One region of the Halopseudomonas phragmitis genome, then DNA from elsewhere that is predicted to be linked to it. Evidence: riboswitches for the same ligand, from Rfam matches in the RefSeq annotation. Region 1 holds a riboswitch; the other holds the start of a gene.
What was found. Region 1 has a riboswitch for cobalamin ahead of btuB (TonB-dependent vitamin B12 receptor). Riboswitches for the same ligand answer to the same signal wherever they lie in the genome.
Positions count from the first base shown of each region.

Region 2: it holds a riboswitch for cobalamin, as region 1 does, so the genes downstream of both, BVH74_RS03095 (TonB-dependent receptor domain-containing protein) here and btuB (TonB-dependent vitamin B12 receptor) in region 1, are expected to answer to the same signal.

Region 1 covers NZ_CP020100.1:3,307,006-3,321,333, forward strand. Annotated here, with positions in the region: gene cobU (bifunctional adenosylcobinamide kinase/adenosylcobinamide-phosphate guanylyltransferase) at 1-266, opposite strand, end outside; gene BVH74_RS15340 (cobyric acid synthase) at 263-1,720, opposite strand; gene cobD (threonine-phosphate decarboxylase CobD) at 1,717-2,739, opposite strand; gene cbiB (adenosylcobinamide-phosphate synthase CbiB) at 2,732-3,640, opposite strand; gene BVH74_RS15355 (cobalamin-binding protein) at 3,640-4,431, opposite strand; gene bluB (5,6-dimethylbenzimidazole synthase) at 4,428-5,078, opposite strand; gene BVH74_RS15365 (cobyrinic acid a,c-diamide synthase CobB) at 5,075-6,367, opposite strand; gene cobO (cob(I)yrinic acid a,c-diamide adenosyltransferase) at 6,364-6,975, opposite strand; gene BVH74_RS15375 (hypothetical protein) at 6,972-7,550, opposite strand; gene btuB (TonB-dependent vitamin B12 receptor) at 7,761-9,578, opposite strand; cobalamin riboswitch at 9,694-9,937, opposite strand; gene BVH74_RS15385 (ABC transporter ATP-binding protein) at 10,004-10,801, opposite strand; gene ntrB (nitrate ABC transporter permease) at 10,813-11,604, opposite strand; gene BVH74_RS15395 (ABC transporter substrate-binding protein) at 11,700-13,034, opposite strand; gene BVH74_RS15400 (nitrate regulatory protein) at 13,332-14,328, opposite strand, start outside.
Region 2 covers NZ_CP020100.1:670,280-684,607, forward strand. Annotated here, with positions in the region: gene BVH74_RS03040 (efflux RND transporter permease subunit) at 1-913, opposite strand, end outside; gene BVH74_RS03045 (efflux RND transporter periplasmic adaptor subunit) at 910-2,346, opposite strand; gene BVH74_RS03050 (TolC family protein) at 2,348-3,592, opposite strand; gene BVH74_RS03055 (hypothetical protein) at 3,676-4,020, opposite strand; gene cls (cardiolipin synthase) at 4,112-5,572, opposite strand; gene BVH74_RS03065 (class I SAM-dependent methyltransferase) at 5,582-6,241, opposite strand; gene BVH74_RS03070 (methyltransferase family protein) at 6,301-6,960, opposite strand; gene BVH74_RS03075 (DUF2933 domain-containing protein) at 6,962-7,216, opposite strand; gene BVH74_RS03080 (heavy metal translocating P-type ATPase) at 7,206-9,500, opposite strand; gene BVH74_RS03085 (hypothetical protein) at 9,573-10,007, opposite strand; gene dxs (1-deoxy-D-xylulose-5-phosphate synthase) at 10,685-12,616, shown strand; cobalamin riboswitch at 12,624-12,835, shown strand; gene BVH74_RS03095 (TonB-dependent receptor domain-containing protein) at 13,060-14,328, shown strand, end outside.

The DNA.
Region 1 (14,328 bases):
GTCAGCCACAGGGTCAGACAGTCAACCAGCAGGCAGCGCTGCGAATCGGCCTCACGGCGCAGCACCCGTGCCAGAGCCAGAGGTTCCTCAACCAGTCCCCAATCAGTCGGCCGGCGTTCACGGTGCTGACGAATGCGTGCGGCCATCTCGGCATCATGCGCCTGACTGGTGGCGATATAGGTCACCGCCAGCCCCGAGGCTTGGGCGCGCTGCTCGGCGAGCCGGCTTTTGCCAGACCTTGCGCCACCTAAAATCAATTCAATCATTGAGTTATACCGCAAAGCTTGAGCAATTTATCTGTATCCAGATGCTGCTCGACCAAGTCCGCCAGGCGCTCAATATCACGTGCACGCAAGGCCGGATAATCCAGTGCCGCCGCCTGCTCCTGCCCGGCCCAGCGCAACAGCGCGGCACTGGCCTCTGGGTGTTCGAACAATCCATGCAGATAAGTGCCAGCAATCTGCCCGTCGTTACTCAGTGCACCATCGGCTTCGCCGCCGTCCAGCAGTGCAAATGGCTGGGCCAATGCCTTGCCATGGCTGCGTCCGGCGTGGATTTCATAGCCCTGAACCTCGGCCCGCTCCAGGCACAAGCGACCACGCACTCGGGTCAGGCGCTTCTCGGCTTCCAGCCGGGTACTGAAGTCCAGTACGCCCAGCCCGGCACTCGAACCAGCCTCGCCCTCCAGCCCCAACGGGTCATCCACCCACTCACCGAGCATCTGAAAGCCACCGCAGACCCCCAGCAACTTGCCGCCATAGCGCAGGTGGCGACGAATATCGGCATCCCAGCCCTGTTGTTCGAGAAACGCCAGATCACTGCGTACGCTCTTGGAACCAGGCAGAATGATCAAATCCGCTGGCGGCAATGACTGACCCGGACCAACGAATTGCAAATCGACCTGCGGATGCAGGCGCAGCGGATCAAAGTCGGTATGGTTGCTGATGCGCGGCAGCACCGGCACCACTATCTTCAAGGCATCCCCATGCTTGTCTGGCTGACGGGCATTGACCGCATCTTCCGCCTCGATATGCAGGTCATGCAGATAGGGTAATACGCCGAGTACCGGCTTGCCGGTGTGTTGCTCGAGCCAGTCCAGCCCTGGTTGCAGCAAGGCGATGTCACCGCGGAACCGGTTGATGACAAAGCCCTTGATCCGCGCCTGCTCACTGGCCGACAACAAGGCCAGGGTGCCGACCAGATGGGCGAAGACGCCGCCCTTGTCGATATCGGCAATCAGGATCACCGGGCAGTCGACCGCCTCGGCAAAGCCCATGTTGGCGATATCGCCGGCGCGCAGATTGATTTCCGCCGGCGAGCCGGCGCCTTCGACCAGCACGGTCTGATACTGCTGGCGCAGCCGCTGATGCGAGGCCAGCACCGCCTCCAGGGCGATGGGTTTGTAAGCGTGATAGGCCACGGCATCCATGCTGCCCACCGGGTGGCCATGAATGATCACCTGAGCGCCAATATCGGTATTGGGCTTGAGCAGCACCGGGTTCATGTCAGTGTGCGGCTCCAGTCCGGCGGCTTCGGCCTGCACCGCCTGGGCACGGCCAATCTCGCCGCCGTCGATGGTCACCGCTGCGTTCAGCGCCATGTTCTGCGGCTTGAACGGGGCCACGGCAACCCCCTGGCGTGTGAGCCAGCGGCACAGCGCGGTGACCAAGGTGCTTTTGCCGGCATCCGAGGTGGTGCCCTGGATCATCAAGGTGGTCATAACGCAGATTCCTCCTGAATCAACTGCGGTGCCGGCAGAGCTAGCCCTTGCAAGGCCTGCTCCAGCCGGCTCCAGCCCATTTCATTGCCGGGCAGGCCGATGCGCAGCGCTACCGGCTGACTGAACAGCCGGGTCAGAATACCTTGCCCGGCCAATGCCTGATGCAAGTCTGCGGCATCCGTGCGGCAAACCCACTGAAACAGTGCGCAACCACCGTCCGGCGTCAGGCCGCAGGCACTCAGCAACTGCTGCAAACGCTGGCCTTCACGCTGTAGCCGCCAGCGCCAGACCTGTTGGGTATCGCGCTCGGCCAGCACCTGCTGGGCAACAAAGCGTGCCGGACCATTCACCGTCCAAGGGCCCAGACGCTGGTTCAGACGCGCCAGCAGCGCGGTGTCGGACAGCACAAAGCCCAGGCGGGCACCGGCCAGGGCGAAGAACTTGCCCAGTGAACGCAATACGATCAGCCCCGGCCGTTCGCTATAGGGCGCCAGACTGTACTCGGGTTGCAGATCGGCAAAGGCCTCGTCGACCACCAGCCAGCCACCGCGCACGGCCAGCTCGGCCTGCCAGGCCAGCAGGATTGCAGGGGCCAGCAGGCGACCGGTAGGGTTGTTCGGGTTGACCAGCACCAGCACATCGCAATCATCCAGCGGCGGCAGGCCCTGCTCCCGTTCATCCCAGACCTGTACCTGATGCCCGGCCTGACGCCAGGCTTGGGCATGCTCGGCATAGCAGGGCCCGAGTACCCGCACCCGACAGGCCGGACGCAGGCTCGGCAAGGCCTGAATCGCCGCCTGCGAACCGGCTACCGGCAGCAGCGCAGGGGCTCGGTAGTAGTCACGGGCGATCGCCTCCAGGCCGTCATCCGGCTCCGGTAACCGACTCCAGCAACTGACCGGCACCGCCGGCAGCGGCCAGACCCAGGGCGCCAGCCCGGTGGACAGGTCCAACCAAGCGTCCAGAGCGATGCCGTATTGCCGTGCGGCCCGGCGCAGCCGCCCACCGTGCTCAAGCATAAGTCAGCCCCCAGACAATCAGGGCCAGCAACAACCACAGCGCCACACCCTGACGCACCAGCCACACGGCGCGGCCAATATCTGCGGCCATCGGTGGCCCGCCGGCGCCCAGCATGGGTTTGCCTTGCCATTGGCCGTGATAGCAGCCTCCGCCGCCCAGTTGCAGATTCAGCGCCCCGGCCCCGGCGGCCATGACCGGGCCAGCGTTGGGGCTGTCCCAGTGCGGCGCCTGGCGGCGCCAGCAGGCAAGCGCCTGACGGGTACACCCACAGAGTGCATAGGTCAGGGCCACCAGCCGCGCCGGCAGGTAGTTCAATACATCATCCAGGCGCGCCGCCGCCCAGCCAAACTGCCGGTAGCGCTGGTTGCGGTAGCCCCACATGGCATCCAGGGTATTGGCCAGGCGGTAGAGCACTACCCCCGGCGCGCCGAGCAGGGCAAACCAGAACAGCGCGGCGAATACCGCATCGCTGCCGTTTTCCAACACCGACTCGGTGGCCGCCCGGGCCACACCTTCGGCATCCAGTGCCGAGGTGTCGCGGCTGACGATATAGCCCACCCGCTCGCGGGCCAGCGGCAGATCGCCCGCAGCCAGTGCCTGGGCGATCGGCAGGGCATGTTCGCTGAGGCTGCGCAAACCAACCGCCAGATACAACGCCAGCACCGCCACCAGCCAGCCGATCCAGGGCAAGGCGGCCAGCGCGGCGGTCAGCAAGGTCAAGGGCACGACTGCCAGCAGCCAGGCCAGCACGCCGTGCCAGCGGCTGGCGGCAGGCCGGTTCAGCCATTGCTCAAGCCGCTTGGCCAGCCGGCCAAAACCGACCAGCGGATGCCAGCGTTTCGGCTCACCCAGGAGGTGGTCGAGCAGCACCCCGGCCAGCAGCAGCGGCGCCAGGCCCATCAGCGCTGGCTCCAGTCCCGGATCAGGCCATGCAATTGCGCCAGGCCGATGGTCAGCGCGGAGATGCCCGGCTGCAGGATATCCGGCGACTTGATCTCGAACAGCTGCCCGTCACGAACCGCCGGCACGGTCTCCCAGCCGGGCCGCGCAACCACCTGCTCGGGGCGGAAACGCTTGCCGCACCAGGAGCCGACAATGATCTGCGGGGCACGGCGTACCACGTCCTGCGGGTCGGTGATGTAACGCTGGCGGGCTCGCGGGAACTGGCTGAGTTCGGCAAAGCAGTCCTGGCCACCGGCAATCTCGATCAGCTCACTGACCCAGCGGATGCCACTGATCAGCGGCTCATTCCACTCCTCGAAGTATACCCGGGGGCGAGCCGGCAGTGACGCCGCCTGGGTCTGGACCTGCTCCAACCCCTGCCGCAACTCGGCCACCAGTTGCTCGGCGTGGGCATTGGCGTGCACCAGCGCACCCAGGGTCTCGATCATGCGGAAAATGCCAGCGATATCGCGCTGGTTGAACAGGTGCACCTCCAACCCTTCACGCGCCAACTCGGCGGCGATATCGGCCTGCAAATCGCAATAGCCGATCACCAGATCCGGCTTGAGTTCGAGGATTTTCTCGGTCTTGGCGCTGGTGAAGGCCGACACCTTGGGCTTTTCCTTGCGTGCCTGCGGCGGGTGCACGGTAAAGCCGGAAATGCCGGCGATACGCTCCTGCGCGCCGAGACGATAAAGCACTTCGGTGGTTTCGGTAGACAGGCAGACGATGCGTTGCGGACCCTTCATGGTGATTCTCCCCAGTGATCGGTATACAGCAGCTCGGCCAGCGGGCGTGGTGCAGCCCAGCCTTGTTCGACCAGCATCGGCTGGTCATAGAAGGCCGTGACCGGGCCCAGGCACAAGATCGCGACCGGCTCGGCGCCGGCCGGCAAACCCAGCAACTCGGCCACGGCCTGCGGGTCGAACAGCGATACCCAGCCTAGCCCCAGCCCCTCGGCACGGGCCGCCAGCCACAGATTCTGGATGGCACAGGCCAGCGAGGCCAGATCCATCTGCGGCAGGGTGCGGCGGCCAAACACATGGGCCTCACGGCCTTCCGGCAGTGCCGCGACAAGCAATTCAGCGCAGTCGCGGATACCTTCAACCTTGAGCTGCATGAAGACGGCACTGCGCTCACCCAGCGCCTCGGCGGTACGCAGCCGTTCCTGTTCGACCAGACGGTGCAACTGCTGGCGTAGCGCCGGCCGGGTGATGCGAATAAAACGCCAGGGCTGCATCAACCCCACGCTGGGTGCCTGATGCGCCGCTTCAAGCAACTGCGCCAGCAGCTCGGGAGCAACCTCACCACCACTGAAATGGCGCATGTCACGGCGCTCACGGATCACCCGGTAAATGGCCGCGCGCTCCGCATCGCTGTAGCGCGGACTGCTCATGGCGCAAACAGCGCCGCAGCCGCCTGCGGGTTACCCGGCAGATAGCAATGAATGTAGGACGCCGTCAGCCGGCCCAGACGCCAGACCGCCTCGCTGGTGCGCTTGTAGTTCGGGCACTCGCCACGCACCAGCGGCTCCAGCGCACACTCGATCGCCGAATGGTGATAGGTATGCCCGCGCAGCGCCCCTTCCGGCAACACCACTTCCTGCAGGGCCAGCGCGGTCAGGCGCGGCTGCATGGTCGCCGTCGCCGGCAGCAGGCCGAGCATCTCGCCGCTATGGCCCTGTACATCGGTCAGACGCTGACACAGATAGAGCATGCCGCCGCATTCGGCGTGAATCGGCTTGCCGGCGGCATGGTGGGCCCGGATAGCCGCCGCCATCGCCGTATTGCCGGCCAACTGATCCAGATGCAGTTCGGGATAACCACCGGGCAGATACAGGCTATCGACCGCCGGCAGGGCGCTATCGGCCAGTGGCGAAAAGAAACACAGCTTGGCACCCAGCGCTTCAAGCAGATCAAGGTTGGCCTGGTAGATGAAGGCAAAGGCCGCATCCCGGGCAACGCCAATGCGCACACCGGCCAGCAAGGGTGGCAATTGCTGGGCATCCACCGGGGCAAAACTCACGGCCGGGGGCAGCCGGGTGTCGGCGCTGGCGGCCAAGGCATCGGCGGCGGCATCCAGCCGGGCATCCAGATCAGCCAGCTCCGCCGCCTGCACCAGCCCCAGGTGTCGGCTTGGCAGCTCCACCGCGGCATCACGGGTCAGGGCACCAAACCAGGCGATGCCGGCGGGCAAACAGTCACGCAGCATCTCGCCATGGCGGGCACTGCCGACCTTGTTGGCCAGTACCCCGGCAAACGGCAGATCGGGCTGATAGCTGGCCAGCCCGTGGGCCATGGCACCGAAGGTCTGGGCCATGCCCGAACCGTCGATCACCGCCAGTACCGGTACGCCGAAATGCCGGGCCAGATCAGCCGCCGAGGGGGTGCCATCGAACAGCCCCATCACCCCTTCGATCAGGATCAGGTCATTGTCGCGTGCGGCCTCGGCCAGCAGGCGCTTGCTTTGCGCTTCGCCAATCATCCACAGATCAATCTGATGCACCGGCTGGCCGCTGGCCCGAGCCAGAATCATCGGATCGAGGAAGTCCGGCCCGCATTTGAACACCCGCACCCGCCGGCCCTGGCGGCTGTGCAAGCGCGCCAGTGCGGCGGTGACGGTGGTCTTGCCCTGCCCCGAGGCCGGGGCGGCGATCAATACGGCTGGACACTCAAGCTGACTCAAAACTCTACCCCCTTCTGCGCCTTGATACCGGCCTTGAAGGCATGCTTGACCATGCCCATCTCGGTTACCGTATCGGCCACCTCCAGCATCGCCGCCGGAGCCCCGCGACCGGTCACCACCACATGCTGGTGAGGCGGTCGGCCAGCGATATCCGCCAGCACCTTATCCAGCTCCAGATACTGGTATTTGAGCGCGATATTCAGCTCATCGAGAATCACCAGCGCTACCGCCGGGTCGCGCATCAGCTCGACAGCCACCGCCCAGGCCGCCTGGGCCTTGGCGATATCGTCCTGACGGTCCTGGGTTTCCCAGGTAAAGCCAGCACCCATCACGTGATAGCGCACCTGCTCGGGGAAACGGCGGAAGAACGCCTCTTCGCCGGTGCTGCTGGCCCCCTTGATGAACTGCACGATGCCCACCTGCATGTCGTGCCCCAGGGCACGAGCGGCCATACCGAAGGCCGAGCTGCTTTTGCCCTTGCCGTTGCCGCTGAGCACCAGCAGCAAGCCGCGTTCGTCCTGCGCTGCGGCGATCTTTTCATCGACTACCGCTTTCTTGCGCTGCATGCGCTGGCGGTGACGCTGATCGCGCTCGCTCGGCTCGCTCATGCCTTGCGCCCCTGACCCAACAGCCCTTGCTGAGCCAACAGACGCAACACCACATACACGGCGCAGGCCGCCGCCACGTACATAACCAGCGTGCTCAGGTATTGCGGGTAATAAGTAGCGATCCGTTCAAGCATGCCGGTAAAGGTCGGGGCTTCGTAACGCCCGGAGAAAAAGTAAAACCCACCACTGGAAAACAAACTGCAGATCAACGCACCAGTGGCCACCGTTGGGGCCAGGATCAGCAGAGTTGCCGGGTGGTCACGGTGCCAACCCGCGTACAAACGGCCGGCAAACCACAGGCTGCCATAGGCGGGCAGCAAGGCCCAATAGGCGATGGTCATGCAGTGATGGCCGGCGTTGGTCCAGCCGACACTGAGCACGTCCATGACCACAGCCTGCAGAAACAGCAGCGGAAACGCCCAGCGCGGACGCAAAAACACCCCAGCCAGGAAAAATACCGCCCAGGAAGCGCTGGGCAAGTTGACCACACTGAAGTGACTGCCACGGGTCATGGCCATCAACAACACCAGTACGGCGCCAACAGCCAGTTGGCTGCGTTTGGATAGTACGATCATGTCATCCTCCTTGGATGGGTGTAGATATTTGGTTCAACTGCTGCCATTACGTCTTCCCGCTAGTCCGTCATGACGGGGCTCGTGTACCAGGGCGATCCCCCCGCTACGCCGTCATTGCGAGCCGCGTAGCGGCGTGGCAATCCATGCTCAGGCCCCGCCACCAAGGCACATGGATTGCCACGGGCCTGCGGCCCTCGCAATGAAGAGTCCTTACAGCATCTGGTAGCGCACAGTCAGATAGCCGGCCCGGCCCTGCTGCTGATAGCTGGCAGCGGTTTCGTAGTCGGTATCGAACAGGTTGCTGATCCGTGCCTGAACTCGCCACTGCTGGCTGAACCAGTACTCGGCGCGCAGGTCGACGGTGTTGTAGCCATGCAGGTCGGTAGTATTGGCGGCGTTGTCCCAGCGCCGGCCTTCGGCGTGCAGGCTGGCGCCGACGCCTATCCGGCCAAAGCGGCGGTCGACATCCAGGTTGAACAGTTGCTCGGCGCGGCGGGCCAGCAGGTCGCCCTGGTTGGCACGCTTGGAGCGGTTGGACGGGTCCTGCAGGGTCAGGTTGCTGGCTACATCCCAGCCCCACCAATGGCCGGCCAGTTCCAGTTCGATACCCTTGATCACCGCCTTGTCGACGTTCTCTGCCAACCAGACGCCGCCACCCAGGTTGACGCTGGCGATCAGGTCTTCGACCTCGTTGCGGAAGACATTGACGGCCCAGGTGCCCCAGTCATGCTGACCACGCAGCCCCAGTTCATAATTGCGTGAGGTCTCTTCCTTGATATCGGGGTTGCCGAAGCCGGGGAAGTACAGCTGATTGAAGGTCGGTGCCTTGAATGCGGTGCCGTAGCTACCGACCAGTTGCAGGCTGTCCGTCAGGCTGATGCCGTAGCCGATGTTGCCGGTGGTGTGATCGCCGTGCTGCTGGTTGTCATCATGGCGCAGGCCAAGCTGCCATTCATGGATGCCACGTTGGCCCAGATACTGGGCGTAATAACCCTTGTTAGTGCGCCGGCCCTTGCTGTAGTCGGTGCTGCTGCTGACCTCATCGATCAGATGGTCATAGCCGAGGGTCAGCACCTGGCCCGGCGCCAGATCGATATCGTTCTGCCAGCCAAAGCTGTCGCGGCGGGTGTCGAAGCGGCTGGTAAAATTGCTGCCGTTGAAGTTGTCGCTCTTGTCTTCGCTACGTGCAGCCTGCAGGGTCACGCGCCACGGATCAAGCGGTGCAAACCGGGCATTGAGGCCATGGGTCTTGAGCACCGAATCGGAGTTGGCCTTGAAGCCGGAGTCGAAGTCATTGCTGGAGTGGGTTTCCAGTACATGGCCATCGATCTCCAGGCCGTTGGCAAAGCGATAGCCTGCCTTGAGGTTGGCCGAGAGCTCGCGATAGCCATCATTGTCCGGATCGCCACGGCCCGGACGCGCATCAATGCCCCGGGTCGACAGACTGCTGACACCCAGGTTGTACCAGGCGTTTCCGAAACCGCCAGCGACCCCGGCACTGCCGGCCAGATGATTGCGACTGCCGGTGGTCACCGATGCCCAGGGCTTGGGATCGCCCTTGCTGCCCTGGCGGGTGAAAATCTGAATCACCCCTCCGATGGCTTCCGAGCCGTAGAGGCTGGACCGCGGACCACGGACAATCTCGATCCGCTCGATCTGCTCCATCGGCAAATTTTGCAGCGCAGCATTGCCGCTGGTGACCGAGCCAATGCGCACGCCATCGATCAGCACCAGTACATGGTCACTGTTGGTGCCGCGAATACCGATGCTGCTGGACTTGCCCGGCCCGCCGTTGTTGACGATGCTGACGCTCGGCGTGCGGCGCAGCAGATCCAGTGCGTCGGTAGCTTGCAGGCGTTCGATATCGGCCCGATCAATCACCGTGACCGCAGCCAGGTTGGCGGCAATCGATTGGTTGGTACGGGTTGCAGTAACCACCTGGCTGTCCAGGTGCAGGGATTGGGCATGGGAAAGGCAGGCGCTGGCCATCAGGGCCAGTGCCAGCGGCGTGCGCGGCAACATCTTCATCTGTTCGCTCCGTCGTACTCACCCGTACGACATTGAGTAGCTGGGTACACGCGGCGAAGCGAACAGGCAGACAGCCAGACGAACAGAGGCCATACACCCGCAGAGCCCGCCGCACTGCTGTGACATGCATCAGGCCGGTCTCCGGGCTCACGAGCGGACAGTGTCCGATGATCCGACCTTCCCGTGCGTACACAGTGGTCATGGGGGATCATCTGCCGCGTCACACCCCTATGGGTGGCGGGCACTCGTTTACCGTTGCGGGGGCAGCGCCGGAATTGTTCCGTATCAAGGAACGCACCGGCTTCCCAGTTTCACCCTTAAGGCCATTGGCCAGGGGCACCTGAAGCGAGGCGAAGGTTAGAAGTTTTGCCCTGGGGCGTCAATGAAAAAAGGGGGAGCAAAATGTCGCAGCGCCCCCCTGCACATCAGGCCGTGGCCTTTTTGCGTTGTTTCTCATAGAGAAACCGCAAAACTGCCTGGCGGTACTGGTTGTACTTGGGGTCCTCGGCCAAGGCGATGCGATCACGCGGGCGCGGCAGGTCGATGTCGAGAATCTCGCCGATGGCCGCCGACGGACCGTTGGTCATCATCACGATGCGATCGGACAACAATACTGCCTCGTCAACATCGTGGGTGATCATGATCACGGTATTGTGCAGTTCGGCCTGGATACGCATTACCTCGTCCTGCAGGTGCGCACGGGTCAGGGCATCCAAAGCGCCGAACGGCTCGTCGAGCAGTAGCACCTTAGGCTGCATGGCCAGCGCCCGGGCGATCCCGACCCGCTGTTTCATACCACCGGAAATCTCGCCAGGGCGTTTATCCAGCGCATGGCCCATATGCACCATGTTCAGGTTGTGACGAATCCATGCGTCACGTTCACTGCGGCTCTTGCTGCGACCGAAGACCTTGTCGACGGCAATCTGCACGTTCTCGTAGACGGTCAGCCAGGGCAGTAGCGAGTGGTTCTGAAACACCAGGCTGCGATCCGGACCGGGCCCGCTGACTTCCTTGCCGTCCAGAATCACCACGCCACTGCTGGCATCCAGCAGACCTGCGACGATGTTCAGCACTGTGGATTTACCGCAGCCGGAGTGACCAATGATGGAAATGTATTGCCCGCGCTCGACCTGCAGGTTGATATCGCTCAGCACCTGACTGGTCACGCCGCCACGGCTGAAGCTTTTGAACACCTTTTCGATACTCAGATAGGACTTGCTCATGATGATGCTCCTCAGCCTTCGCTGGTGCCGCGAGTGACCAGCCGGCCAGCCCAGGCCACCAGACGGTCGAGAATGAAGCCGACGATGCCGACGTAGAGCAGGGCCAGGACGATGTCACTGATCAGCGAAGCATTCCAGGCATCCCAGATGAAGAAGCCGATCCCTACCCCGCCGACCAGCATCTCGGCGGCGACGATCGCCAGCCAGGACAGGCCGACCCCGATGCGCAGCCCGGAGAAGATATAGGGCGCGGCCGCCGGCAGCATGATTTTGACGAAGTACTCGATGCCGTTCAGACGCAGCACCCTGGCGACATTGCGGTAGTCTTCAGGAATGTTGCGGATGCCCACCGAGGTATTGATGATGATCGGCCAGATCGCGGTGATGAAGATGACGAAGATCGCCGACGGATTACTGTCCTGAAAGCCGGCCAGCGACAGCGGCAGCCAGGCCAGCGGCGGCACCGTGCGCAGTACCTGGAAAATCGGATCAAGCCCGCGCATGGCCCAGGTCGACTGCCCTACCAGCACGCCCAGCCCCACCCCGGCCACTACCGCCAGGGCATAGCCGTAGGCGACCCGCTCCAGGCTGGCAAGAATCTGCCAGGCCATGCCGACATCGTTCCCACCATTGTCATAGAACGGATTGGCGATCAGTTCCCAGGTATCGCTGAACACTTGGGTAGGAGGGGGTAAGGCGCTCGCCGGGCTGGAGCAAAGCATTTCCCAGACCAGCAGGAACAGCAGGGTAATTGCTATCGGTGGTAACAGGTTGTGCAACCCGACTCGGCCAAGCCGGGCCATCCAGGCTGGTACCCGGGAAGCCGTTGATAGCGGTGCAGCACTCTCTGCTTCAATCTTGACGTTGGCATTCATGGGTCATTCTCCTTGCGACAGACTCAGGCCAGCGCTTTGATCGCCAGACTGTCGAGGTATGCCTGGGGGTTTTCAGGATCGAATACGGTGCCATCAAAGAAGGTCTCAACGCCGCGCGAGGTGGACGTCGGGATCTGTTCGGCCGGCACCCCCAGATCAGCGGCAGCTGCACGCCAGAGGTCTTCACGGTTAACCTGTTCGATCAGAGCATGACTATCGAAGTCGGCTGGCAAGTACCCCCAACGAATATCTTCGGTCAGGAACCACAGGTCATGGCTCTTGAACGGATAGGAGGCGAAGTCGTTCCAGTAGCGCATCTGGTGCGGACTGTTTTCCACCACGCGACCAGTGCCATAGTTGAAATTGCCCTTCATGCGCTCGACCACATCATTGAAAGGAGCGTTGATCCAGCGGCGTTTGGCACAAATACGTGCAACTTCCTCGCGGTTGGCTGGGTCTTCGCAATACATCTGCGCCTCCATCACTGCCTTGAGCAGTGCGCGGGTCGCATTGGGGTTGGCTTCAACCCAGTCGGCGCGCATCCCCAGCGCCTTTTCCGGATGGTTGTGCCACAACTCGCTGGTGGTCAGTGCCGTATAGCCGATCTTCTGGTTGATCAGTTGTTCGTTCCACGGCTCACAGACACAGAAAGTATCCATGCTGCCGACCTTCATGTTGGCAACCATCTGCGCCGGCGGCACCACTATGGTCGAGATGTCGCGATTGGGGTCGATGCCTCCGGCGGCCAGCCAATAGCGAATCCACAAGTCATGGGTTCCACCGGGAAAGGTCATGGCGGCATTGACTTGCTTGCCACTGGCCTTTTTCGCTGCCAGTGCGGCCTTGAACGGAGTACTGTCTACCCCAAGCTTGAGGTCGATATATTCCTGCCCAACTGAAATGCACTGCCCTCCCAGATTCAGACGGGCCAGAATCACCATAGGCACCGGCACATTGTTCGGCGTCATGGCCCCCGAGGCGATCAGATAGGGCATTGGTGTGAGGATATGCGCACCATCGATCCCGTTACGCGCAGAACCCAGTACCAGATTGTCGCGGGTGGTACCCCAGGATGACTGCTTCAACACCTCGACGCCGGTCATGCCGTGCTTAGCGAAAAAGCCCTTTTCATCAGCGACGAACAGCGGCGCCGCATCCGTCAGAGCAATAAACCCCAGCTTGGCTCGGGTGGTTTCCGGCGCATCGCTGCCTGCGGCCCAGGCCGCCGAGCGCAGGCCCGGGGCCATGCCGCCGAGTAACGCGGCGCCACCAACGGCGGCAATAGAATATTTGAGAAAGTCACGGCGCTTGAGATTGACGCTGGCCTGGCTGGTTGGCTTGATCGGTTTGTCGTCCATTGCACATTCCCCTGAAAAGCACGCATAAAAAACGGCGCCCCCTCGCACCTGGCCCTATGGCCGAGGTGGAGGTGGACGCCGTTGCCCTTAGTCAATTGTGTAGAGGTCTAATGGTCTTGACCTGACGGTCTCAAAGCAGGTTGCGTGCCAGTTAACGGTTAGCTCAGAAAAACTCTCGACAGTTTAAAGACTTATCAACCCTGGCCAAGTGCCGGCAATATGCCCTGACTCCAACCTACGCACTCTAAGAGAGCGCCGGCAGGGCAAATGCGCAACCAGCGTGCAAAAATGCCTCGCTTATCCGGCCTTCACCCGCGTGCTGGCGTTTGGCATAAGATCCGCCAGGCTGAGCACTGCCTGAGCCACATCAGCCAGCCGCTGACTCCGCTCCATGGCAGCATTTTGAAGTATCCGGTAGGACGCTTCCTCATCAAGCCCATGACGCGACATCAACACCCCCTTGGCCCGCTCAATCAACTTGCGCTCATTCAACGAGCTGCGAGCGTTATCCAGCTCCTCAGCCAGCATCTGCAAACGCTGATTCTGTTCGTGCAAAAGATCCAGCACCGAGCGATTGAGCTGCTGGCCCATGGTGTCGCCCGGAGCACCATCCAGTTCAGTGGCCTGCACGTTGAATAACCGGGTCCCTGGTGGGTCGCTGGCATCATCAAACTGATCAAGCCGCTCAAGCAGACAACGGTGATTATCAAGATCAGCCTGGGCCTGGCGGATTTTCTGCTGACACAGTTGCTGCAATCTCTCGGTCAACAGGTCTTCAACCTGCTTCATGGCATCGATACGGCGGGTCGTCAGTTCAAACCAGGGCTCACCCAGACTGACCTCCAGCGGCTGCCCCGGCAGACTGCGCGCGGCGACCAGGCGCAAGCGGGCAATTTCAGCTTCGACCGGATCGGTGCAGAGCTGATGCCAGGCATTGAGCGCGGGCTTGTCGGCATAGTCGCAAAAGATCGCGAAGCAGCGCTGCTGGCCCTCGCCCAGATACTGCAGGCGTTCGAGCTGTTCCAGATCGAACAGCCCCGAGGCGAAACCTGCAACTCCGGTGGCTCGTTCCAGCCCCGCCAACTCCTTACCCTGCATGAAATTGAACAGCGCCACCAGGCAACGTGTGATATCCGGATCGACGGAGGTATCGGCCGCCTCGAACACGACCGCCAGCAGCCCGCCAATCACCCGGGTAAAAGCCCGGGTAGACTCCTGAGGACTCAGGGCCTGATCGCGCACCCGACGGCGCAGACAGGCCAGCCCGTCAAGTCCGTGCAGTACCAGGGCAATA
Region 2 (14,328 bases), 1.4 Mb from region 1:
GCACCCGGTCGATGGCTGCCCGGGCATTGCCGCCGCTGCGCAGCACCACCACGCCACCCACGACCTCGCCCTGACCATCCAGCTCGGCGATCCCTCTGCGCATCTCCGGCCCCAACTGGATACGCGCCACATCGCCCAGCAAGACTGGAACCCGGGCATTATCCAGACGCAACGGAATCTGCCGGAAGTCCTCCAGCGTCTGCAGATAGCCGCTGGCGCGCACCATGTACTCCGCTTCGGCCAACTCCAGCACACTGCCGCCGGCTTCCTGGTTGGCACGCCCGATGGCCGCCTGCACCTGCTGCTGAGTTACCCCCAAGGTCGCCATGCGCACAGGATCAAGAATGACCTGATACTGTTTGACCATACCGCCAACGGTGGCCACTTCCGCCACTTCCGCCAGGGCCTGCAGCTCAAATTTCAAGAACCAGTCCTGCAGGCTGCGCAGCTCAGCCAGATCATGCCGGCCACTGCGATCCACCAGGGCATACTGGTAGATCCAGCCAACCCCCGTAGCGTCCGGGCCAAGCGCCGGCGCAACCCCTTCCGGCAGCCGCCCCTGAACCTGGTTGAGGTACTCCAGTACCCGTGAGCGGGCCCAATACAGATCAGTGCCATCCTCGAACAGTACGTACAGGAAGCTGTCGCCAAAGAACGAGAAGCCGCGTACCGTGCTGGCCCCAGGCACAGCCATCATGGTCGTGGCCAGCGGATAGGTGATCTGGTTCTCGACGATCTGCGGGGCCTGTCCTGGCCAACTGGTACGAATGATCACCTGAGTGTCAGACAGGTCAGGCAGGGCGTCGATCGGCATCCGCTGCATGGACCAGATACCCCAGGCCAGACCGAACAGGGTGGCCAGCAGCACCAGCAGGCGGTTATCCACAGCCCAGCGAATAATGGCGGCAATCATGGCTGCACCTCACGCTTCTCGATCCGCACGATCGGCAGGCCGTCCGGGTCCTCGCGGACCCAGACCCGTACCGCATCGCCCTCGGCGATATCACTCAGATCCAGGGCCGGATCAACCGCAAACTGCATGCTCATGCCAGCCATACCCAGAGTCTCGAACGGGCCGTGTTCAAGCATCAGCCCGTCCTCGTCAAAGTACAGCACCACCGCATCCGCCGGGTGCAAGACCTCAGCCTCAGCGCTGCCACGGGCGACAATACCCCGCAAACTGGCTTCGGAGTCGATAAGGAACTGGGCGGCGATGACCACCTGCTGCCCTTCCTCAAGTCCATCCAGCACCTCGACTCGCTCACCACTTTCCCGCCCGAGCCGGACCCGTTGTGGTCGAAACCGGCCATCGCCCTCGGCCAGCATGACCAGATCCTCCTGACCACCCCGGATCACCGCACTGGCCGCGACCAGCAACTGCTCGCTGGCAACCCCATCCAGCAACTGCACCCGTGCACTCATGCCTGGGCGCAAGCGAGTATCGGCGTTATCCAGCACCGCACGCACCCGCACCACCCGGGCACGCTCATCAGCTTCAGGCAATAGCTGCTCGACCTTGGCTTGCCAGACTTCCCCCGGCCAGGCCGGCAGATGCACCTCAAGCGGTTGCCCGGCCCGCAAGCTGGCGGCCTGCGCCTCTGGCACCGCGGCTTCCAGCCAGATGCGCTCGATCCCGTTGATCCGCGCCACCGTACTGCCGGCTGGCAGGCTCATCCCGGCACGCACCGGCCACTCAGTCAGCACCCCTGCCACGGGGCTGCGCAGCGTCCAGCGCATCTGCACCCGTCCGGTCGTGCGCACGGCCCGCATCAGGTCTTCGGGCATACCGCTCAGACGCAGACGCTGCCAGGCCGCCTCGCTTAGCTGGGCATCCCCAAGCCGCCGCAAGGCCAGATATTCTTCCTGGGCAGCTACCCAGTCCGGCACCAGCAGTTCGGCCAATGGCGCCCCAGCCACCAGCACATCTTCCGGCGCCAGCGCCGCGACCGACTCAACCCAGGCCTCAGCCCGGGTTTGCAGCACGCTGACCTGGCGCTGGTCATAACCCAGTACCGCGCTAGCCTGCAGGACCGGCTCAAGCCGGCCTCGCTCGACTTGGGTCAGGCGCATCCCAAGATTGCGGGTCAGTGAGGGGTCGATACGAATGCTGCTGCCATCATCGCCGGCATCGGCATAACGCGGCACCAGATCCATGTCCATGAACGGAGAGCGACCCGGCGCATCGAAGTGCTGCTGCGGATACATCGGGTCATACCAGTAGAGAATCCGCCGCTCGGACTCGACAGCGGCCGTGGCATGCTCGCCATGCCGTTCGGCAGATGCCAGCACCAAGCCCGGCACCAGCAGAATCAGTAGTTGAACAATCATCAGATGACGACCAGACATGTCAGCGCTCTCCCCAGGTCAGGTGCAGGCGGGTGTGACTGATGGCTCGTGCGGCCTCCAGCTCGACATGCTGCAAACGGGTTTCAATAAGTTCACGACGCGCTTCAATCAGACTGTCCAGCTCCGCACGTCCTCCGCGATAGTCCGCCAGCGCCAGCTCAGCGCGCTGTTCAGCCAACGGCAGCATCTGCTGCGTGCTACGCACTTGGGCCAGTTCAAGCCGCCGGTATTGGCTCAGCTCGACCTCCAGCTCGTTTTCCAGGCGCAACCTAGCGCTGTCACGTTCGCGATCCAACGCCGCCAACTCTGCTTCGCGAGCGGCAATACGAGGCTGTTGCCGCCGACCGGAAAAGAGTGGCAAGCCAACGCTGACCTGAACACTGAACATGTCATCCAGCCCCATGCCACGTCGCTGGTACGCCAACTCCCAACCCCAGTCCGGTCGCCGATCCGCCTCAGCCAGCCGCACGGCCGCCTCGCGCTCACGCGCCAGCGGCCGGTACTGTGCCAGTTCCGGCTGCAGGGCCAGACGCGCCCGATAACCATTGAGGTCGAGCGGCCACTGCGGCCAATTGCCCAGTGTCTGTGCCGGCGCCTGCGCCCCCAGCCAGCGCCGCAACTGCGCACGCCACACCTCCTGTTCGCTCAACAACAGGTCTCGCCGCTGGTCCAGCCGAGCCCGTTCCAGAGCCGCCAGGGGTTGTACGGCCAATGGGCCGAGACCGCCCGCCAGGCGTGCGGCGATGGATGCCGCGAGCACATCGTTCTGAGCATAAAACTCGTCAAATAGCGCCAGTTGGCGCTGCAAGGCGTGCAAGCGCAGCCAGGCTTCAGCCACCTCCAGACGGACATTCAGGCGCTCCACTTCATACTCGGCCTGCACTCTTTCCACGGCGGCGCCAGCCAGTTCACGCTGGGCCTGGCGGCGAGCGCTATTGGGCACCTCCTGCATCAAGCCAATCATCTGCATGGTCATGCCGTCGGCGTTGAGACGACCGCGCCGATCGCCTTCGATCGGCACATTCTGCAGACCCAACGCCAGCTTCGGATCCGGTAACTGGCCGGCGGCCTGGGCCTCGCTACGCACGGCCAATTCGTTCAGGCGCCAGGCCTGCAGACTGGGGGCCTGCTGTTCAGCCAGGCTCAGGGCCTGTTCCAGGGTCATGGCCTGCAGCGGCAGGCTCAGACAGAACGCCAGGGCACTGCCAACAAGCAGACTCCGGCGACAAAAAGAGGGATTCAACATGATCGCAACTCTCTGGTGATCGCCGTGACAAGGCACGGCAGAACGTCAACGGTCAAGCCGTTGGTCCGGGGGTCACACAGGAGTCAGTGGCGCGGCGGGCGCCAGAGCGGGTAGTTCATGGCCGGGCTGGCGCCGGCATGAGTAGCGGGAACAAGTGTGTTCTTGGGCAGGATGCCGGACAACTGGCCTCCGCCCACCAGGGCAGCGGCACTCAACTGGCAATCCAGCCCGCTGTCACACAGCAACTCGGCGGTACTGCTCAGCCAGTCAGCAGTGCCCATGTCGGCACAGTCTTCATGCAGGCCGTGCATCATGACCGGCTCATCAACCAGGCACGCCTGGGCCGCAAGCAACGTCGCCGCCAGCGTATTGAACGACAGCAGCAAAGTCACCAGCAGAGCACCCAGACAAGCACGCAAGGCAGGCATCAGCAGTCCGACCATTCGGGATTGAGTTTCATACGGTAAAGACTAGCATCTTCACCAATCAATGGTTTGATCAAGATCAACGCCTAGGCGCTCACAACACTGGCGCAAACAGATAGGCCGCCCGGGCCGCTACCCGGTACCACAACGACAGCGAATCCAGATCGTCGCGGTGCATCAAGCGGGAGCGAGCAAAGTCCTGCTCGAACATCAGCTCGACCTCGCGGGCAAAAGCCGCATCAATAACCAGCGCGGTGACCTCGAAGTTAAGCCGGAACGAGCGATTGTCCAGATTGACCGTGCCCACCCCGGCGCCGACGTTATCGACCAAAAAGCTCTTGCCGTGCAAAAAGCCGCCCTCATAGCGATAAACCTTGACGCCGGCCTCCAGCAAGGGGCCAAGGAAAGCGTAGGCGGCAAAATACAGCAAGGGATTGTCCGGACGCTGGGGGATAAGAATACGGACATCCACCCCATTGATCGCCGCCAGCTTGAGCATCGACTGGACGCTCTCATCGGGTACGAAATAGGGGCTGGAAATCCAGATCCGCTGATGGGCCGAGTGAATCGCCTGCTGAACCATCAGACTGGCCGTTTCAAAACTGTCCGCCGGACCCGATGGCAGAATCAGCACCGGCGCCGCATGATGACTGGGTATGCTCGGCTCCCAGGGCAAATCGAGAATATCCTCGGTTGCCCAGTGCCAGTCCTCACAGAAAACCAGTTGCAACGCCAGCGCGGCCGGACCCTCGATCAACAAATGGGTATCCCGCCAAGGGCCGAGCCGGGCATGCCCTTGCAAATACTCATCTCCGACATTGAGGCCGCCAACCCAGGCCCGTGCACCGTCGGCGACGACAATCTTGCGGTGGTTGCGAAAGTTCAACTGCAGACGGTTGCCACGTCCTCGGGTCGAGTGAAAGTGATGCACCTGCACCCCGGCCTCACGCAACGCCTGCAGGTAGTCGGCCGGCAACGCATAACTGCCGATTTCATCATAGAGAAAAAACACCTCAACCCCTTGCCGGGCCTTGTCAATCAGGCGGGCCTGCAGGGCCATACCCAGTTCATCGGCGCGCACGATGTAAAACTGCACCAGAAGGTAGCGCTCGGCCGCCTCGATGCCGGCAAACAGACTGGCGAACGTGGCTTCGCCGTCAACCAGCAATGACACCTGATTGGCTTCAAGAAACGGCAGTTTGGCCAACCGCTCAACACCCGCCAGATGTTTATTGTCGTAGGCCAGCGTCGCCCGCTGACTTCGCAACTCGGTCATTTTCGCCATCAAGGCCTGGCTCAGCTCAGAATCCTCATCGCGCCGGGCGTTGACGTACCCCTGAAATTTGGTCCGGCCAAACACCCAGTAGGCCGGGACCGCGACATAAGGCATCGCATTAAGCGAGACAATCCAGGCCACCGCCCCCGGCGCCGTGCGGGTCGACATCATCGCATCCACCGATGAAACCAAGCCCATAATCTGAAACAGCGCCGCTACCATCAGCCAGCGGCGCCAGCGCCGACGTTTGGCTGGTGCTGTCACAAGATTCTCAGCCATCACCCGTACTCACCCCGGCTTGACGGCGCTATAAAGCGCCATGGTGCCGAACAGGGTATTGAAGGTCCTGGCCTGGGTTACCTCGACAAAGCCCGCTGCTTCAAACAGTGGTACCAGCCGGCCGGCCAGGTTGTCCCCGGTATTGGCAAAACCATCAAGCAACTGGATGAACAGGAACAGGCTACGCATCAGCGGGTTTTCGGGCTTGCCCCAGTCCGCGACATGCAACTGGCCGCCCGGCTTGATGATCCGAAACAGCTCCCGCGCAGTGCGCTGTTTTACCTCCCAGCTCAAGTGATGAAAGAACAGACTGGAGAGCACCCGATCAAACCGGGCATCGGCATAGGGCAAGGCCTGGGACATGGCCTGAGCAAAGTCGACACTGATCCCCGCCTTGTCGGCCTTGCGTCTGGCCAAGGTTAGAATCGCCGGGTCGGCATCCACTGCGCTCATGCTGAGCCTCGGATACTGCCGCTTGACCCAGACCGCCAAGGTTCCGGTGCCACAGGCCAGGTCCAGCACCTCCAATCCGGGAGCCAGACCGGCTTGTGCGATCAGCGCCTGTTTGACGCGCTTCTCACGCGTTGTAAGTCCCACCACAGCATCATAAAGTGGCGTCAAGCGATGAAACCCCAAAGCCGGGACAAACGTCGAGTCAGCGCGTTTCATCTACCCTCCTGGCGACACAAGAGCATGTCCTGAGCTTAGCCGAAATCCTCGTCATCGCTTCAGGGCTTGCCCTCCCCACGCCGACCGAGCTGCCAACGCGGCAGGAAGCGGGGAGTACGCGCCGCGTAGTCACGCCATTCATCCCCGAACTGGGCCGCTATTTCCGCTTCTTCAGCCACGGCCAAACGGGCATACATCCAGGCCAGGACCGGGAACATCGCCAAAGTAAGCAGTGTTGGCCACTGCAGCAGGAAGCCCAACATGATCAGCATAAACCCCAGGTACTGGGGGTGGCGAACATGGGCATACAGCCCACTGGTGGCCAACGCCTGCTGCTGTTGAGCGGCATAAAGAGTCCGCCATCCCTGGGCAATCAGGTAGAAGCCCAGGCCAATCAAGAGCAGACTGAGCAGATGAAATGGGCCGAAATGGGGAGCGCTTTGCAACCCGAACAGCATTTCCAGCAAATGCCCGCTGTCATGGGCGAACCAGTCGATCCCCGGATAGCGGCTTTGCAACCAACCCGCCAGGAAGAACAGAGTCAGGGGAAAACCATACATCTCTGCAAACAGCGCGACTAGGAACGCACTGAACGCGCCAAAGGATCGCCAGTCACGCCGCGTTTTCGGCTTGAAGAAACTGAAGGCAAAAAAGATAAAGATTGCCGAGTTGATAATCACCAGCCCCCACAACCCATATCCAGACGCATCAGAGTGCATGTCACTTCTCCCTGGGCTTGTGGGTATCATGACCCGAGTGGCCGTGGCCGCGATGCATGAAAATATGCATCAGCGGACAGGCCAACAGAATCAGCCAAGGCAGCGCACCCAATAGGTGGGCGCGATGTTCCTGCCATAAAAAAAACCCGGCGATCAGTGCAAATCCGGCAAACGCCAGCCAGTAACGCCTGGGACGAGGAAGGCCGGACAGCGCTCCGAGCTCGGACTGCTGACGACTAACAGGCTTATGCTTCATGAACACCTCCGGCCTGCCCGATGCGTGCAAAGCGCCGCTTGAGCAGCAACGAGTTACCGATGACCGACAACGAGCTGGCGGTCATCGCAATCACCCCGATCATTGGGTGCAACAATCCGACCGCGGCCATCGGAATGGCTGCGACGTTGTAGGCACTGGCCCAGATCAGGTTCTGTACGATCTTGTCGAAGGTCGAACGGGACAACTGCATGGCTTCAACCACGCCGGTCAGCTCACCACGCACCAGGGTTACATCGGCGGCCTCGATGGCCACGTCCGCGCCGGCCCCAATGGCAATACCGACATTGGCCTGTTTGAGCGCCGGCGCATCATTGATGCCATCTCCAACCATCGCGACATGGTTACCGTAGCGGGCCTGCAACTGGCGGATGGCATCGACCTTGCCCTCGGGCAGCACACCGGCCTGCACCTCATCGATTCCTACCTCCTCGGCTACCGCCCGGGCGGCACGTTCGTTATCGCCAGTGATCATCACCACATGCAATCCCAGCTTGTGCATGCCCCTGACCGCTTCAGCCGACTCGCCTTTGACGGTATCGGCCACTGCCACCAACCCCAGGGCCCGGCCATCACCGGCCACGATCACCACCGTGCAACCTCGCGCCTCCAGCCGTTGTAGCGACTCATCCAGGCTCTCAAGCGCGGTTATGCCCTGCTCCACGAGCAGCCGACGGTTGCCGATCAGAATCTGTTCGTCCCCGACCCGGCCTGCTACGCCCCGTGCACCAATGGAGCGAAACCCGGTCACCTCAGCGGCCGCCACTCCACGCTCACTGGCGCCATCGACGATGGCCCGGGCAATCGGATGTTCAGAGGCGTTTTCCACACTGGCGGCCAAGTGCAAAAGATGCTGTTCGGAAACCCCTGCCGCCGCCACAACCTCGGTCAGACGAGGCTCACCACGGGTAATGGTGCCGGTCTTGTCCAGCACCATGACCTTGATGTCCTTGAAGGTCTGGATCGCTTCACCGGAGCGAATCAGGATGCCGCGCTCGGCTCCAATCCCGGAACCGACCATCAGTGCAGTCGGCGTAGCCAGGCCAAGCGCACAGGGGCAGGCAATGACCAGCACCGCAACGGCGGCGAGGATGGCCAGCACCGGGCCGTCGGCTTGCGGGTTGACCCAGGGCAGGAATTGGGCACCCCAGTACAGGATCGGCCGCAGAGTTTCGGGAAACAGTAGCCAGGCGGCCAGGCTGAGCAGCGAGATCAGCACTACCAGAGGCACAAAACGTCCGGTCATGCGGTCGGCGAACTCCTGGATCGGCACACGCGAGCCCTGGGCCTGATCTACCAGACGAATCACCTGAGCCAGGAAGGTATCGCGTCCTACCCGGGTAGCCCTGACTCGCAAGCGCCCCTCTTTGTTGATGGTTGCACCAATTACCGGGCTGCCAACTTCCTTGTAGACCGGAACCGACTCGCCCGTTGCAATGGATTCGTCGACATGGCTTTCGCCTTCGACCACCTCACCGTCGGTGGGGACTTTGTCGCCCGGCCTGATCACCATGATGTCGCCAGGTTGCAGCTCTCCAACCGGCAACTCCAGCTCTGTGCCGTCGCGCTCGACCCGGGCAGTCTTGGCGCCCAGGGTCAGCAGCCGACGAATCGCCTGCGAGGCCCGGCCCTTGGCCTTGGCCTCAAGATAACGCCCGAGCAGGTGGAAGGTCATGATGGTCGCCGCCATTTCCATGAACGAGGTCATGGGAAAGATGAACCCCACCAGCCCTATGAAGTAGGGCGGCAGGCTACCTAGCGAAATCAGGACATCCATGTTCAGGGTACGGTTGGTAAGCGAGCGCCACGCTGCCTTGTGTGTGGCCGCGCCACCGAACAGAAAGACCACCGGAAAGGCCAGCACGGCCACCATGGCCAGATAGCCCGGCACTGGCTGCCAGAACATGTGCGGCACCATCAGCAACATGATCAGGGTGGCGGGAACCCCGGCAATCCACAACCGCCGACGCGCCTGCGCCAGATATTGCGCCTCAATCTCAGCCGCATCCGCCTCATCGGCCGCAGCCCCTCGGCGCACGGCAGCCACGTCATAGCCGGCGCGCTCCACCGCCTGCCGCAGCCGCTGTGAGTCGTCGGCCCCCGAGCGGACACTGACGCTAACGTGGTGACTGGCTATGTTGGTCCTAACCTCGGCAACCCCCTCAAGCCGCTGCAGGGTTTGCCTGACGATCCCGGCACAGTGGTCGCTACCCATGCCAGGTACTGTCAACTCATACTCGCTGATACTGCTCTCAATTGTGCTCATGACGGGCACTCCAGACACGGGTAGGGAACACCGACAGGCAGAGCCCAGCAGGCCCTGCCATGCGGTGTACGGTCAGTGATGCCCGGCGTGCTCGTCGTCTTCTGACGTCTCAGCCGCCGGCTCAACAGCCGTTACCGGACTGCCGCCACGCTCGCGCACACAATTGACCAGCATGTCGCGATGCGCTGCCGCCATCCGGTCATGCAGCGCCCCGACCTGCTCTGGATCAGGGCTATCCTGCGCCAGCAAGGCCTGCATCTGGCCCTTGAGCTCCTGCATCTCCTGCATCCGGGCCCGATGCTGTTCCGGCATGGCCGCATCGGCCATCCCGCCTTCCATCGGCATCTCGCCCATCATCATGCAGGGCCCCATACCCTGCTTCATCATCCCGCCGTGCTTGTCGTGCATCTGGTTCATCATGCCCTGGGCCAAGGCCATGAACGACGCTCCCGCCAGCCCGATAGCCAAGCTCAGGCCAACCATACGCTTACGTTGCAAACTCATCATGATCGCGCTCCCCACAGGCCTGCGCCTGCTAAATTACCTATGTGTGAAAACGCCCCGGACGGGGCCAGCCGGTCCCGCGGTGCCACTCAAGGCCGCAGGCGCTGGGTTAACAGGTAAAGGGGCCGCCTGGCGACGCGAGGGGATTGGCGCGCAATCGGCAGTACGGACACCACCGACCATTGGCAGACAGGGTTAGCCATCGGGAAGTAGTGCCCCGCACCAGGCTCGGTACGTTCGGCACGCGGCAAGAGCGCAGGAGCTAGATGTTCCGTGTCTTGATGGTGGCAGTCGGGCCGCTCATCGCTCAGCCACAGCGCAGCTCCGGACTCGAGCCCGGCGGTCTCGGACAAACGAGGCACATCGGCGTGGGACCCGACATGAGCCAAGGCCATCGGCGACGCCAGCAGCAACATCAACCACAGCAGCACCCTCCCAACCCATGGCGGGCAGGGTGAACGCGTAGTGCTGAAGACATCCAAAGGCATGGACATAGGCGTCTCTCGGCTTAGTACAGATTTACTCTACACCCTTGAACTGTCGGACCCTTGATACAGATCAAGATAGCCGTACATCGCCCAGCCCGCCGATTCTGTCGGGCAGTTGGGCATCGCCAGCCAATCGGTTAAACTGTGCGCTTGATTTCCCGCCATGCCGAGTGGCACCCAGAGCACTGTTTAATGCCTAGCACCTTCCACGAAATACCCCGTGAACGCCCCAGCACGCCCTTGCTGGACAGCATTGACGACACCGCACGCCTGCGTGAGCTGGACGAAGAACTGTTGCCGGTACTGGCCGATGAACTGCGGGCGTTCCTGCTCTGGACAGTGGGCCAGACTGGCGGTCATTTCGGCGCGGGGCTTGGCGTGGTCGAACTCACCGTTGCTCTGCATTATGTCTACCAGACCCCGGAAGACCGGCTGATCTGGGACGTTGGCCATCAGGCCTATCCACACAAGATCCTGACCGGTCGGCGCGAGCAGATGGCGACCCTGCGCCAGAAAGACGGCCTGGCGGCCTTCCCGCGCCGCTGCGAAAGCCCATATGACACCTTCGGCGTCGGTCACTCCAGTACCTCGATCAGCGCCGGGCTGGGCATGGCCCTTGCCGCCCGCCTTCAAGGGCTCGAGCGCCGCACGGTCGCAGTCATCGGCGATGGCGCACTGACCGCCGGCATGGCCTTCGAGGCGCTCAACCATGCCTCCGACGTCGAGCCCGACATGCTGGTCGTGCTCAACGACAACGACATGTCGATCTCGCGCAATGTCGGAGGCATGTCCAACTACCTGGCCAAGATCCTGTCCAGCAGCACCTACGCGCACATGCGCGAAGGCAGCAAGAAGGTCCTGTCGAAGATTCCCAAGGCCTGGGAGCTGGCGCGACGCACCGAGGAACACGCCAAGGGCATGCTGGTGCCCGGCACCCTGTTTGAGGAACTGGGCTGGAACTACATTGGCCCGATCGATGGCCATGATCTGCCGACCCTGATCACCACCCTGCGCAACATGCGCAGCCTCAAGGGTCCGCAGTTCCTGCATGTGATCACCAAGAAAGGCAAGGGCTTCTCACCGGCCGAAGCCGACCCGATCGGTTACCACGCCATCACCAAGCTCGAGCCCAAACCGGCCAGTAACGGCATGAGCAAGCCAAAGTTCTCCAACGTGTTCGGCCAGTGGCTGTGCGACATGGCCGCCGAGGACTCACGGCTGATTGGCATCACGCCTGCCATGAAGGAAGGCTCGGACCTGATTGCCTTCAGCGAGCGCTTCCCCGAGCGTTACTTCGATGTAGCGATTGCCGAACAGCATGCCGTGACTCTGGCCGCCGGCATGGCCTGTGAAGGCGCCAAGCCGGTGGTAGCGATTTATTCGACCTTCCTGCAACGGGCCTACGATCAGTTGATCCATGATGTCGCAGTGCAGGATCTGGACGTACTGTTCGCCATCGACCGCGCCGGTCTGGTTGGCGAAGACGGCCCCACCCACGCCGGCAGCTTCGACCTGTCATATCTGCGCTGCCTGCCCAACATGCTGGTCATGGCCCCGGCCGACGAGAATGAAACCCGGCAGATGCTGACCACCGGTTATCTGCACAACGGCCCGGCGGCGGTACGTTACCCGCGCGGCACTGGCCCCGGCGTGGCGATCGATCCCGAGCTCAAACCCCTGCCAATCGGCAAGGGCGTTATCACCCGCCAGGGCAGCCGGGTCGCCATTCTGTGCTTTGGCACCCTGCACGCCAACGCGCTGCTGGCCGCCGAATCACTGGATGCCAGCGTCGCCAACATGCGCTTCGTCAAACCGCTGGACGGCGAACTGATCCGCCAACTCGCCAGCAGCCATGAACTGCTGGTTACGGTTGAAGAGAACGCCGTGATGGGTGGCGCCGGCAGTGCCGTCAACGAGTGGCTGCACGCTGAAGGCCTCAACATTCCGGTGCTCAACCTGGGCCTGCCGGACAGTTATGTCGAGCATGCCAAACCTCGGCAAATGCTGGCCGAGTGCGGACTGGACGCCGCCGCTCTGGAACAGCGCATCCGCCAACGCCTGAGCAGCCTGACCAGCGACGACCAGCCATCGGCTGCGCTTGACCCGGTCAGCGCAAAGTCATAGAGTCCCCCCGCTTCCAGAAGTACTGGGTGCCCGGCCTGGCTTGATCAAGCCACCGGGTGAAACGGGAAGTCGGTGCAACCCCGACGCTGCCCCCGCAACGGTAAAGGATCGCAGGCTAACACCTGCAGGGAAACCACAACGCCACTGTGCTTTTACGGCATGGGAAGGCGGTTTCTTCACATCCTGAGCCCGGAGACCGGCCCAGTATTCCAGGGAACGCCCTTATGGCGTTCCCAGGGGAGCTGCTGAAAACGTCAGCGAGGCAGGCAAGACAAGGCCATTTTTAACGCCGTATTGCCAACGCAGCTAGTTTTCAGGGGCTCACCTGCTGAGGTGCCGCGGAGGGCGGCACTGGTCAGCGTGCGGCCGCCCCCGGTGCATTGCGCCGACCGCCCTCCTGACTTCCCGCCCTCCTCAAAAGCCTGACCTTTTGAGGACCGATAATGAAAAAATTTCTGCCCCTGACTCCTGCCCTGCTGGCCGCCAGCATCGTCCAGGCCAATACCGCCATCGACCTGCCGGATACCGTGATCACTGCTTCGCGGATTGAGCAGCCTCGCGAAGCCGCCCTGGCGGCCAACAGCGTGTTTACCCGTACCGATATCGAGCGCCTGCAGGCCCGCAGCGTTCCGGAATTGCTCAGCCGGGTACCGGGCCTGCAGCAGAACAACAATGGCGGGATTCCGGCCTACTTCCTGCGCGGCAGCAACACCGCGCAAACGCTGGTTCTGGTCGACGGTCAGCGCATTGCCTCCACGACCAGCGGCATTGCTCGCCTGGACTACCTGAATATCGATAATATCGAGCGGGTCGAGGTCATTCGTGGCCCACGCTCCTCGCTGTATGGTGCCGACGCCATCGGCGGCGTTATTCAGATCTTCACCCGCCAGGGCGAGCCCGGCCTCAACCCCAGCGTGCGCCTGGGCTTTGGCAGCAACCATACAGTTGAGCGCAACCTGACCCTCAGCGGCGGTGACCAGCAGACCCGCTACATGCTTGGCGCCACCCTGGATGAAAGCCGTGGCTTCGACCGCACCACCGACAAGCAGGGCAATGACCGTGACCGCGACGGCCAGCGCAACAAGGCGCTGATGCTGCGTCTGGACCACAGTTTCAATGCTGACTGGCAAGCCGGGCTCAGCCTCAACGACCAGCGTGGCAAGAACGAATTCGACGATGCCTATGAATTGTTCCCCGGCTTTCCCGAAGACCAGTTCCGGGTCAGCAGCTATAACGGCCACCTGCAAGGTCAGTTGACCGAGATCTGGCAAAGCCGCCTGGAGCTCGGCCAAAGCTATGACCGCAACAAGACGGTTGGCTCCGGCAGCCCATGGAACGATGGCCGCATCGAAACCACCCGGCATTCAGCCAGTTGGCTCAACCACCTGCAACTCAGCCCGGAACAGCGCCTGAGCGTTGGCAGCGACTGGCACCGCGACCGCCTGTCCTCGACCAACGCCTACACCAAGACGCGCCGGGAGAATCTGGCCGGTTTCATCCAGCACAGCTGGACCCAGCAGAACTTTGCCACCGAACTGGGTGTGCGCCACGACGACAACCAGCACTTCGGCAATCACAGCAGCTGGAACGCCGCGCTGGCCGTACCGGCTGGCGACCGCCAGCAATGGATTCTGAGCTACGCCGAAGGCTTCCGCGCCCCCACCTTCAATGACCTGTATGCGCCTCCGGGCTGGGGCGGCAACCCGGACCTG